Regions from separate parts of the Streptomyces sp. NPDC030165 genome, predicted to be linked through region 1. Evidence: riboswitches for the same ligand, from Rfam matches in the RefSeq annotation. Region 1 holds a riboswitch; the other holds the start of a gene.
What was found. A riboswitch is a leader RNA that binds a small molecule or an ion and turns the genes downstream of it on or off. The one in region 1 is predicted to bind glycine.
Positions count from the first base shown of each region.

Region 2: linked by a shared signal. The riboswitch ahead of gcvT (glycine cleavage system aminomethyltransferase GcvT) and the one ahead of gcvP (aminomethyl-transferring glycine dehydrogenase) in region 1 are both predicted to bind glycine.

Region 1 is NZ_JBVIBD010000022.1:7,718-13,232, reverse strand. It holds gene gcvP (aminomethyl-transferring glycine dehydrogenase) at 1-1,791, opposite strand, end outside; glycine riboswitch at 1,981-2,078, opposite strand; gene ACZ4Z1_RS32665 (PRC-barrel domain-containing protein) at 2,193-2,582, shown strand; gene ACZ4Z1_RS32660 (DNA polymerase IV) at 2,486-3,994, opposite strand; gene ACZ4Z1_RS32655 (MerR family transcriptional regulator) at 4,329-4,931, opposite strand; gene ACZ4Z1_RS32650 (bifunctional nuclease family protein) at 5,118-5,515, opposite strand, start outside.
Region 2 is NZ_JBVIBD010000005.1:398,945-404,459, reverse strand. It holds gene ACZ4Z1_RS12785 (enhanced serine sensitivity protein SseB C-terminal domain-containing protein) at 1-611, opposite strand, end outside; gene ACZ4Z1_RS12780 (enhanced serine sensitivity protein SseB) at 772-1,569, opposite strand; gene ACZ4Z1_RS12775 (hypothetical protein) at 1,805-2,614, shown strand; gene ACZ4Z1_RS12770 (AAA family ATPase) at 2,798-3,550, opposite strand; glycine riboswitch at 3,801-3,896, shown strand; glycine riboswitch at 3,897-4,005, shown strand; gene gcvT (glycine cleavage system aminomethyltransferase GcvT) at 4,037-5,164, shown strand; gene gcvH (glycine cleavage system protein GcvH) at 5,253-5,515, shown strand, end outside.

The DNA of each region.
Region 1 (5,515 bases):
GGTGCGCTGCTCGTCGCCGTTGGCGCGGTGGTACGCCCGTACGGCCAGCAGACCGGCCAGTTCGCCCTGCGAGCCGGCGTTCGGCTGGATGGAGACCTTGTCGTAGCCGGTGACGGTGGCGAGACGTTCCTCCAGTTCCGCGATGAGCGTGAGGTAGCCCTGCGCCTGCTCGACCGGCGCGAACGGGTGCAGCTGCCCGAACTCGGGCCAGGTGACCGGCTCCATCTCGGTCGTCGCGTTCAGCTTCATGGTGCACGAGCCGAGCGGGATCATGCCGCGGTCCAGCGCGTAGTCCTTGTCCGACAGCCGGCGCAGGTAGCGCAGCATGGCGGTCTCGGAACGGTGCTGGTGGAAGACTGGGTGGGTCAGGTACGCGTCGCCGCGCAGCAGTTCCGACGGCAGCGCGTCGGCCACGGCAGCGTCGAGCCGCTCGATGTCGGCCTGCACGCCGAAGGCGCTCCACACCGCGTGCACCTGCGCGCGCCCGGTGGTCTCGTCGCAGGCGACGCCCACCAGGTCGGCGTCGACCAGCCGCAGGTTGACCCCGGCCTCGCGGGCCGCGGCGACGGCCTCGGCGGCCCGCCCCGGCACCCGTACGGTCAGCGTGTCGAAGTACGCGCCGTGCACGACCTCGACGCCGCCGGCGCGCAGGCCCTCCGCCAGTATGGAGGCGTAGCGGTGGGTACGGCGCGCGATCGCCGCGAGGCCGTCCGGGCCGTGGTAGACCGCGTACATGCCGGCCATCACGGCGAGCAGTACCTGCGCGGTGCAGATGTTGCTGGTGGCCTTCTCCCGGCGGATGTGCTGCTCACGCGTCTGGAGGGCGAGTCGGTACGCCTTGTTGCCGTCGGCGTCCACCGAGACGCCCACCAGGCGGCCCGGCAGGCTGCGCGCGAACTTCTCCCGTACGGCCATGAATCCGGCGTGCGGGCCGCCGAAGCCCATCGGGACGCCGAACCGCTGCGTGGTGCCGACGGCGATGTCGGCGCCCAGCTCGCCCGGCGAGGTCAGCAGCGTCAGCGCCAGCAGGTCGGCGGCGACGGTGACGATCGCGCCCAGTTCGTGCGCCTGCTCGATGACGGCACGCGGGTCCCGTACGGCGCCGGAGGCACCGGGGTACTGGAGCAGCACACCGAAGACACCGCGCTCGGCCACCTCGGCCGGGATGCCCTCGGACAGGTCGGCGACCACGACCTCGACGCCGGTCGGCTCGGCGCGGGTCTCGATCACGGCGATGGTCTGCGGCAGGCAGTCGGCGTCGACCAGGAAGACGCCCTGTTTGACCTTGCCCACCCGCCGCGCGAGGGCCATCGCCTCGGCGGCGGCCGTGCCCTCGTCCAGCAGCGAGGCGCCGGAGGTCGGCAGTCCGGTCAGGTCGGCGACCATGGTCTGGAAATTGAGCAGCGCTTCGAGGCGGCCCTGGGAGATCTCGGGCTGGTACGGGGTGTAGGCCGTGTACCAGGCGGGGTTCTCCATCACGTTGCGCAGGATCACCGGCGGGGTGAACGTGCCGTGGTAACCGAGACCGATCATCGGAGCGAGCACCTGGTTGCGGTCCGCGAGCGCCCGCAGCTCGGCCAGGACCTCGGCCTCGGTACGGCCCTGGGGCAGGCCCAGCGCCTCCGCGCTCTTGATCACGTCCGGTACGGCGGCCGCGGTCAGTTCGTCCAGCGATCCGAACCCGACCTGCGCGAGCATCTTGGCCTGGGCCTCCGGGCCGGGGCCGATGTGCCGCTGCTCGAACGGGGTGCCTCGTTCCAGCTCGGTCAGGGAGCTGCGGTTGGTGGTCATCTGCGGGGGCCTCCTGGTCGTTTCGACCTACGCGGGGCACCACGGCGCTGGTGCCCGGACGGCCTCCCCCTCTGTCATCTCAACCTGAGAGCTTCACCGGCCCCGCGAGCGGCACCGGCTTTCACCGTCGGTGAGGAGGGGCTTCCGGCGCTGTGCCCGTCCGTGGCCCGCCCTGCTTTCCAGAGTGACCTCGTCCATGCGGTACGTGAGCCTGAGAGATTCCGGGGAGGAGTTGCTCCTTCGGCGCCTCCGCCATGATCGACGAAGGACTCTCCCGCATGGGGTCTGCAGCCGTTCGCCAGCCTACCAGCGCGTCGAACGGGCCTTCCTTCGAGTGGCCGGGGCATGAATTGTGCCGTTTGGTAGTTGTCACAAGGCAGTTGCGACCACTTGGAGGGACCGTGCAGACCGATATCGATCCCCGCAGCTTGATCGGCCGCAAGGCGTTCGACAAGAACGGAACCAAGATCGGCACCGTCGACGAGGTGTACCTGGACGACGCGACCGGTGAACCGGAATGGGCGGCCGTACGCACCGGGATCTTCAGCCGGGACGCCTTCGTGCCCCTGGAGCCCAGCGATCTGGTCGACGAGGCGCTGCACGTCCCCTACGACCGCAAGCTGATCCGGGATGCGCCGGACTTCGGGGTGGGCCGCCACCTCTCGCCGGAGCAGGAACTACAGCTCTACCACCACTACCGTCTGGACATCCCGGCCCCCGATCCCGTGCCCGGCTCGGACGCCGCACCGGCCGACACGGAGTTCGGGCGGGTGGCCGGCGCGGAGGACTGAGGGACGGTGTCCGGGGCGCCCGGACCGGGAAGGCTCCCGGGCTCGTCCCTTCCCCCGTCCGGCGGACCGCCCACCAGCGGCAGCGGCTCGCCGGGCCGCAGCGCGGGATCGTCGACCGGAAATGTGCGCACCCGCCCGGGCCCGGTCCACGGCTGCTCGAACCGTACGGTCACCCGGCCCACACCGCTGCCCTGCACCCACCCGGCGCCGTGTTCGTCATGGATCACGTCGAGCCCCGGGAGCCACCGCCGGGGCCGCTCGGGCTCGTCGGCGGCCATCCGCGCGGCCTCGTCGGCCGCCCGGCGCTCCCGCTCGGCCTCCTCCTCGGCGGCCTTCTCCGTCGCCATCTGGGCGAACAGGTCCTCCTGCGTGAAGTCCGCGAGGCCGGTCACGCCCACGCCCAGCAGCCGTACGCCGCCCGTGGTGTCCACCAGGTCCAGCAGCCGGGCCGCGGCCTCCCGCACCACCCCCGGGTCGTCCGTGGGCCCGCGCAGCGTCTCCGACCTGGTCAGCGTCGAGAAGTCGTAGTTCCGCACCTTGATCACGACGGTCCGCCCCGACCGCCCGGCCGCCCGCAGCCGCTGCACGCACCGGTCCGCCAGCCGCGTCACCTCAGCCCGCACCCGCGTCCGGTCCGTCAGGTCCACCTCGAAGGTGTCCTCGACCGATATGGACTTCGCGTCCCGCTCGGCCACCACGGGCCGCTCGTCGCGCCCCAGCGCCATCGCGTACAGCCCGGCGCCGTGCGCCCTGCCCAGCAGCCGTACGAGCTCCGCCTCACCCGCCTCCGCCGTCTCGGCGACCGTGTGGATGCCCGCCCGGCGCAGCGTCTCCGCCGTGGCCGGACCGACGCCGGGCAGCGTGCGCACCGTCATCGGGCCGAGCAGCTCCCGCTCCGTGCCCGGCTCGATCACCACGAGGCCGTCCGGCTTGGCCTGCTCTGAGGCGATCTTGGCCAGCATCTTGGCCCCGGCCAGCCCCACCGACCCGGTCAGGCCCGTCCGGCGCCGGATGTCGCGCCGCAGCCGCTCCCCCACCGCCCGCACCACCGCGGTGTCCGCCTCGACGCCGCCCGCCTCCAGGTCCACGAACGCCTCGTCCAGGCTGAGCGGCTCCACCAGCGGCGACAGCTCGTGGAGCAGTTCCATCACCACGTCGCTCACCTGGCGGTACAGGGTGAAGCGCGGCGTCAGATACGCCGCGTTCGGGCAGAGGCGCCGGGCCTGGGCGGTGGGCATGGCGGAGCGCACCCCGAAGACCCGGGCCTCGTACGACGCCGTGGAGACCACACCGCGCGGGCCGATGCCGCCGACCACCACGGGCCTTCCGCGCAGGCTCGGCTTGGCCGCCTGCTCGGCGGCCGCGAAGAACGCATCCATGTCCAGATGCAGGATCGTCGGCGCACGTCTCACATGACTGATGCTCCCCCACACCACTGACAATCGCGCCGACCGGCCCCGCCGGGCCGTGCCGCGAAAGGGGCCTGGGGCGCCCTGAGAGGCGCCGTGCGCGGCTTCTGGGGCTGGTTGAGCGTTGTGGGGCGCGTGGGGCGCTGCTGATGCGGCAGAGGCGCGGGAGGGCGCCGTACCGGGCGTACGGCGGCGGCCGGCGCCCGGTCTCGACACGTCAGGCAGCGCGCCGAACGGCACCGACCCGACACCTCAGCCACCACGCCGGGCGGCCAGGACCCGGACCTCAGCCGCCGCCCTCACAGCCCGGCCGAGGCCGCCCGCTCCGTACGGCCGCTCAGCCCGCCCGGTTGCGCCGCCGCGCCAGTTCGTCGTGCGGGTTGTGCCGGACCAGCGTCTCGCCGGTGTCCACACGCTCCCCGTGGAGCTGCGACAAGGCGCCCTCGACGTCGCGCCACACCACGCCCACGGCGATCCCGAAGACGCCCTGCCCGCCCTGGAGCAGATCGACCACCTCATCGGGCGAGGTGCATTCGTAGACCGTCGCGCCGTCGCTCATCAGGGTCATCCTCGCCAGGTCGGACAGCCCGCGGGAACGCAGGTGCCGGACGGCGGTGCGGATGTTCTGCAGGGACACCCCGGTGTCCAGCAGCCGCTTGACGATCTTCAGGACGACGACGTCCCGGAAGTTGTAGAGCCGCTGGGTGCCCGACCCGTAGGCGGGCCGTACGCTCGGCTCGACGAGCCCCGTACGGGCCCAGTAGTCGAGCTGGCGGTAGGTGATCCCCGCGGCCGCGCACGCCGTCGGGCCGCGGTAGCCGATGGACTCCGCCCCGCGGTCCCCCGGCACCTCGGCAGTCTGTGCCGGGGTGCGGTCAACAGCCCCGGGGTGGAGCGGCAACGCCCCTTCCGCCGCCGTACCGTCGCCGGTGATTGCCACGCCGACCTCCGTCCTCCACGTCCCGGACGGGACCTGCCTTATCGACGGTATGCAGTCACTCGGGGTGCGTCAACGATCGCCGCGCTCGCCACGCCGAGTGATAATCACCCTGCGAGTGGTTTCTCGTGCCCCCGGCCGGGGAAAGGCTACTCGAATGCGCGGAAGACAGCCCTCCGCGCACCCGGCTCACTGACTGTTGGTGCCGAAGTCCTCGGGCGAGATCTGGTCGAGGAACTCGCGGAACTTCTCCACCTCGTCCTCCTGCTCGTCCGGGATGGCGATGCCCGCGTCGTCGAGGACCCCGTCGGTCCCGTAGATCGGCGTACCGGTGCGCAGCGCCAGCGCTATGGCGTCGGACGGACGGGCGCTGACCTCGACACCGCTGGCGAAGACCAGCTCGGCATAGAAGACCCCCTCGCGCAGGTCCGTGATGCGGACCTGGGTCAGTTCCTGGCCCACCGCTTCCAGCACGTCCTTGAAGAGGTCGTGCGTCAGCGGCCTGGCAGGGGCCATCCCCTGCTGGGCGAAGGCGATGGCGGTGGCCTCCCCCGGCCCGATCCAAATGGGCAGGTAACGGTCGCCTC
Region 2 (5,515 bases), on a different contig from region 1:
TGCTGGATCATCAACCGCACCGAGTCCACGGCCGGTTGGCCCGTGTCGTACAGGTCCAGGCCGATGGCCAGGTACGGGGCGCCCAGCGCCGGCTGCACCCAGGCCCGGCGCAGGGAACGCACCGCGGGCGTGCGGTGCGCGTTCTGCCCCAGCAGGGCGTAGAACTGAGGGATCTCGATGGCCGGTTCGGTGATCCGCAGCGGGCCGGCCGGCAGCCGGTCCAGGCCGCCCGCGATGCGCCGCAGGTCCAGCCACGGGATGCCGACGCCGCCGCCGGGGGCGTGCGGGTTGAGCCACAGGCCCCAGCGGTCGGGGAAGAGGGTGGCCGCGATGTCCCGCCCGTAGACGACCTCGTGGGCACGGTTCCAGCCGCTGGCGGCGAGCTCGGGGGCGGAGGTCACGCACGGCGCGTAGCCGAGGCCGTCGACCTCCATGTTGCCGTACTGCGCATCGGGCGAACCGGCCTGGCCGTGCCAGAGCAGCATCCAGACCTGGCCGGCGGCGAGTGCCTGCAGCAACGCCTCGTAGGCGTCGTACCGGCCGGGCGAGACCTGCTGCAGCATCTGCTCGACCTGCCCGGCAGCCGCTCCCTGATGCGCACCCGCGCTCACGTGGTCCGTCCCTTCCTGTCGGCAGGCACGTGGGGTACGCCCGCCGGTTGCAACAACAGCTTAGAGCCTGCGTCCGGACCCCGGTCGGATCAGCACACGCCGCTTGCGGTCACGGAAAGGAGCACTCCGGGCGCGCGGGGGCACCGGGGGGCACAGGCTCTCAGGCGACGTCGCGGGAGTAGAAGGGCCGGACCCGCTCCAGCATCCAGTCGGCGACCGGGTCGCCCTGCGCGAGGTCCAGCATGACCAGTTGGACGGGCCAGGTCAGCGGTGTCCCGCCGAGGGCCCGCCCGAGGCCGGCGGTCACCGCGTCCCGTACGGCCGGGTCGTGCGGCGCGACGGCCGCCGCGTCCACCTGGACGCCGACGAACAGCGTGGGCGCGTCCCCCTCGACGCTGGCCAGCGCGCGGCGTGCGGTGACCACGAAGCCCGCCGACGAGAATTCCAGCCCGGCCGCGGCCAGGAAGTCCACCGGCTCCTCCTGCCAGTCCGGCTCGAACAGCCGGACCCGGGCGCCGCTCGGCGCCCCGGGCAGGTCCGGGCGGCCGGTCCGGCACAGCTCGGCCACCGCGTCCGGCGGCAGCGGCACGCCGACCGTGCCCTCCGGGTTGACGGCGATGCCGATCAGCGGCGGCAGGCCGCGCGCGAACTCGGCGGCCGGCGCGACGGTGAAGGAGAGGTGCGGTCCGGCCACCCGCTGGAACTCCTGCTCGGAGCTGAAGACGGGGACGTACGCGGCCGAGCCGATCTCGACGGTGGGCAGGTCCAGGCCCGTGCGGCCCATCCCCGCGCTCTCCGGGCCGCCGCCCTTGGGCAGCGGCACCCATATCCGGCTGCGGCCCAGCACCTCGACGATGCGGGCGCCCGCACCGGGGTGACCCACCGAGGCGGCGAGCACCTCCTCCAGCTCGTTGGCGGGCCACTCCAGCCGCGGAATGCCCTGCTCCGGAAAGTCCATGTCCACCCGTCCGCTCGTCACCATGCGTACCGCGTACCGCTCGTACGGCTGCTCGTACAGCTGCTCGTCGGCGCTTTACCTGGTCGACGACCCTAACGCCAGCAGACGGGAGGAGCCCTGGTGCGTCCGGATGACCACCGAACGCGCGCGAGCGGTTGCGGACCGTGCACACCGCTCCGAAGGTGGCTCCAGGGTGATCTTGCCCTGCCGTTCCTACAGAAAGGCACGTCTCCTGATGGCAACGCACCGGACCGCCTCCGCCCTCGTCTGCGCCACCACTGCCGGCGCCCTCGCCTTCGGCGTCGTGGGCTCCGCGACCGCGGCCGAAGAACCCAAACCCCCGGTCCGCAACCACAGCATCATCGTCGACGACATCGGCCGGCTGGCGGACGCATCGACCGAGCTGGCCGAGAAGACGGCCGACGACCGCGGCCACTCCGTGGAGGTCAGGGCCGCCCGCACCCGCCTGGACACGGTTCTGCAGGACGCGCAGCGGCTGGCGGACATGCTGAACGAGGACTCCGACCGCGCGGTGTCGGCCGACTCGGTCCGGCTGCGCCGGGTCTCGCAGGACCTGCGTACACAGATGTACGAGCTGTCCGAGCGCCGGGCCCCGGCGCCGGGAGAGGACACCGACTCCGCGAGCCTGAGCGGCTCGGTCTCCCGGTCCGTCACCGACATCTTCAAGATCCTGGGCATCGACAAGCTCCTCGGCGGCCTCCAGCAGCAGCCGGCCACCCAGCCCGCCGCCCAGCCCGCGGCCCAGTCCGCCAACCGGCCGGCCCGGCCCGCCGCGGAGCCGGCGGGCGGGACGGAGGAGGCGGACGACCAGCCGGCCGCCCAGCCGAAGGCGCCGACCAGCGACCCGCAGCCGGCCGACGGCACCCAGCAGACCGGTGACGCCCAGCAGGCCGCCGACCCACAGCCCGCTGCGGACGCGCAGCGTCAGCAGCCCGCCGCGGCGCCGCAGCAGCAAGGTGTCGGCTCGCTGGTCACCTCGGTGCTCTCGCTGCCGAGCGTGCTGATCAAGGCCCTGGGCCTCTAGATCGGCCCGGTACCGAGCGTCCGGAGGAGGCGCGGATGCGGGAGATATGCCTGGGGTAGGACCGGCCCTGACGGGCCGTACGGGACATTCCGTACGGCCCGTCAGGTATCCGGCATTCCGGGGCTGAACTCGACGAACGGTACGGCGGACGGACGGGCTCCGGCCCGCCTCGAAGACGGCGCCTCACTCGAAGACGAGCTCCCGCAGCGCTCCCGCCGCCGGCCGGTCCAGCAGCACGGCCGAGGTGAAACCCGCCGGGAGCCGGGCCGCCCGGGCACGGGCGGCCAGCCGTCGCACCGCGCGCCGGTGCCGGGCGAAGGCGTAACCGGAGACTCCGCGTCCGCGCGAGCGCTGCCCGGACAGCGCGACCTCGGGTGGTACGTCCAGCAGCACCAGGTGCAGGCCGCGCCCGCCGCGCCGGGCCTCGCGCGCGAGCCAGCGGCGCACCCACGCCAGCGTGCCGCAGTCGTGCACCACCACGCTGCCGCCGGAGCGCAGCGCCCGCCGCAGCCCCAGGTAGTGGGAGGCCCGGACCAGCGGCCGGTAGAGCGCGTACGGAAGCCGGCGCAGCCTGCCGCGCTCCCAGCGCTCCCGTACCTCCTGCGAGTCGATGCGGTGCACGGCGGCGCCCTGCCGGTCGTGGGCGGGCACCACCCGGAGCATGAGCGTGCTCTTGCCGCTGCCCGGCAGGCCGGAGACCACCACCAGGTCGCCCGCCGCGAAGTGCAGCCCGGTCGCCTCGCGCGGGGCACGCCGGTCCCTGAGGTCGACGACGTCCGTCGTCGGCGCGTCCGCCGTCGCGGCCCGTGCCCGGCCGGGGCGGACCACCCCGAGCGGCAGCCGCCGGGACCCCGGCACGACGGCGGGAGCCGGCTCCGGGACACAGCCCGGGGGCGCGCCTCCCGGACTTGTCGCGAGTGCGGCCTGCCTGTGCACCGTGATCCCCTCCCGGTCCGGTGTGGTCCCCTTACCCGCAGAGTGTCAAGAAAAGGTAATGCGCTTCAAGGAAATCCCACGATTCGTACAGTCCCAGGACACTGTCGTGACACCCCTGCGAACACCGGTACGGGCAGGGCTCCTGTATCCGGCCATCCCGTGCGATGATGTGCGCGCCAAGTGCCGGACCGCACACCACGTGTGCGTCCGCGTACGGGTGCCACGCTCAGCCAACTCCATACCGGCCGCTTGAATCCGCGCGGGAGAGTCCCCGGCCGTCACGGCGGGGCGCCGAAGGAGCAAGTCCTCCCTTGAATCTCTCAGGCCCCGATACCGCGCGGGCGAGGCAGATCTGAAAAGCGGGCCGCCGTGGTGTGGCTCCACCCAAGGTGCAAACCGGGACCGGTCACGGCCTTCCGGTGAACCTCTCAGGTTCCGATGACAGATGGGGAGACCGTCTTGTCACCCATGCCCGGGAGCCACACCATGACCGAAGCCCCCCGCCGCACCGCGCTGGACGCGACGCATCGCGCGCTCGGCGCGACCATGACCGACTTCGCCGGCTGGGACATGCCGCTGCGTTACGGCAGCGAGCGTGACGAGCACGTCGCCGTCCGTACCCGCGCCGGCCTGTTCGACCTCTCGCACATGGGCGAGATCACCGTCACCGGCCCCGGCGCCGCCGACCTGCTGGATTACGCGCTGGTCGGCAACATCGGCGGTGTCGCCGTCGGCCGCGCCCGCTACACCATGATCTGCGACGCCGAGGGCGGCATCCTGGACGACCTGATCGTCTACCGCCTCGGCGAGACGGAGTACCTGGTCGTCGCCAACGCCTCCAACGCGCAGGTCGTGCTGGACGCGCTCACCGAGCGGGCGAGCAACTTCGACGCCGGGGTCCGCGACGACCGGGACGCGTACGCGCTGCTCGCCGTCCAGGGCCCCGAGTCCCCCGGCATCCTCAAGGGCCTCACGGACGCCGACCTGGACGGCCTGAAGTACTACGCCGGGCTGCCCGGCACCGTCGCCGGCGTCCCGGCGCTGATCGCCCGTACGGGATACACCGGTGAGGACGGTTTCGAGCTGTTCGTCCGCCCGGCGGACGCGGCCGCCCTCTGGGAGGCGCTGACCGAGGCGGGCAAGGATGCGGGCCTGGTGCCGTGCGGGCTGTCCTGCCGGGACACGCTGCGCCTGGAGGCGGGCATGCCGCTGTACGGGCACGAGCTGACCACCGACACCACCCCGTTCGACGCGGGCCTGGGCCGGGTCGTGAAGTTCGAGAAGACGACGAACGGCGGCGACTTCGTGGGCCGCGCCGCCCTGGAGGCCGCCCGCGACCGGGCCGAGGCCAATCCGCCGCGCAAGCTGGTCGGGCTGATCGCCGAGGGCCGCCGCGTGCCGCGCGCCGGGTACCCGGTCGTGGGCCCGGACGGCGCCGTCATCGGCGAGGTCACCTCCGGCGCCCCCTCGCCCACCCTCGGCAAGCCCGTCGCCATGGCGTACGTGGACGCCGCGCACGCCGCGCCCGGCACCGCCGGTGTGGCGGTGGACATCCGTGGCACCCATGAGCCGTACGAGGTCGTGGCGCTGCCCTTCTACAAGCGCCAGAAGTGACGCACGTACCTCCGTCTCGGACGCACGTCCGTCTCACCTGCCAAGACCCCTGCACCGAGCACGCCACCGCATCCAGGAGAATCAAGTCATGAACAACCCCCAGCAGCTGCGCTACAGCAAGGAGCACGAGTGGCTGTCGGCCGCCGAGGAGGGCGTCTCGACGATCGGTATCACCGAGCACGCCGCCAACGCGCTCGGCGACGTCGTCTTCGTGCAGCTTCCGGAGGTCGGCGCCACGGTCACGGCGGGCGAGACCTGCGGTGAGCTGGAGTCGACCAAGTCCGTCAGCGATCTCTACTCCCCCGTCGACGGCGAGGTCACGGAGATCAACGAGGACGTCGTGAGCGACCC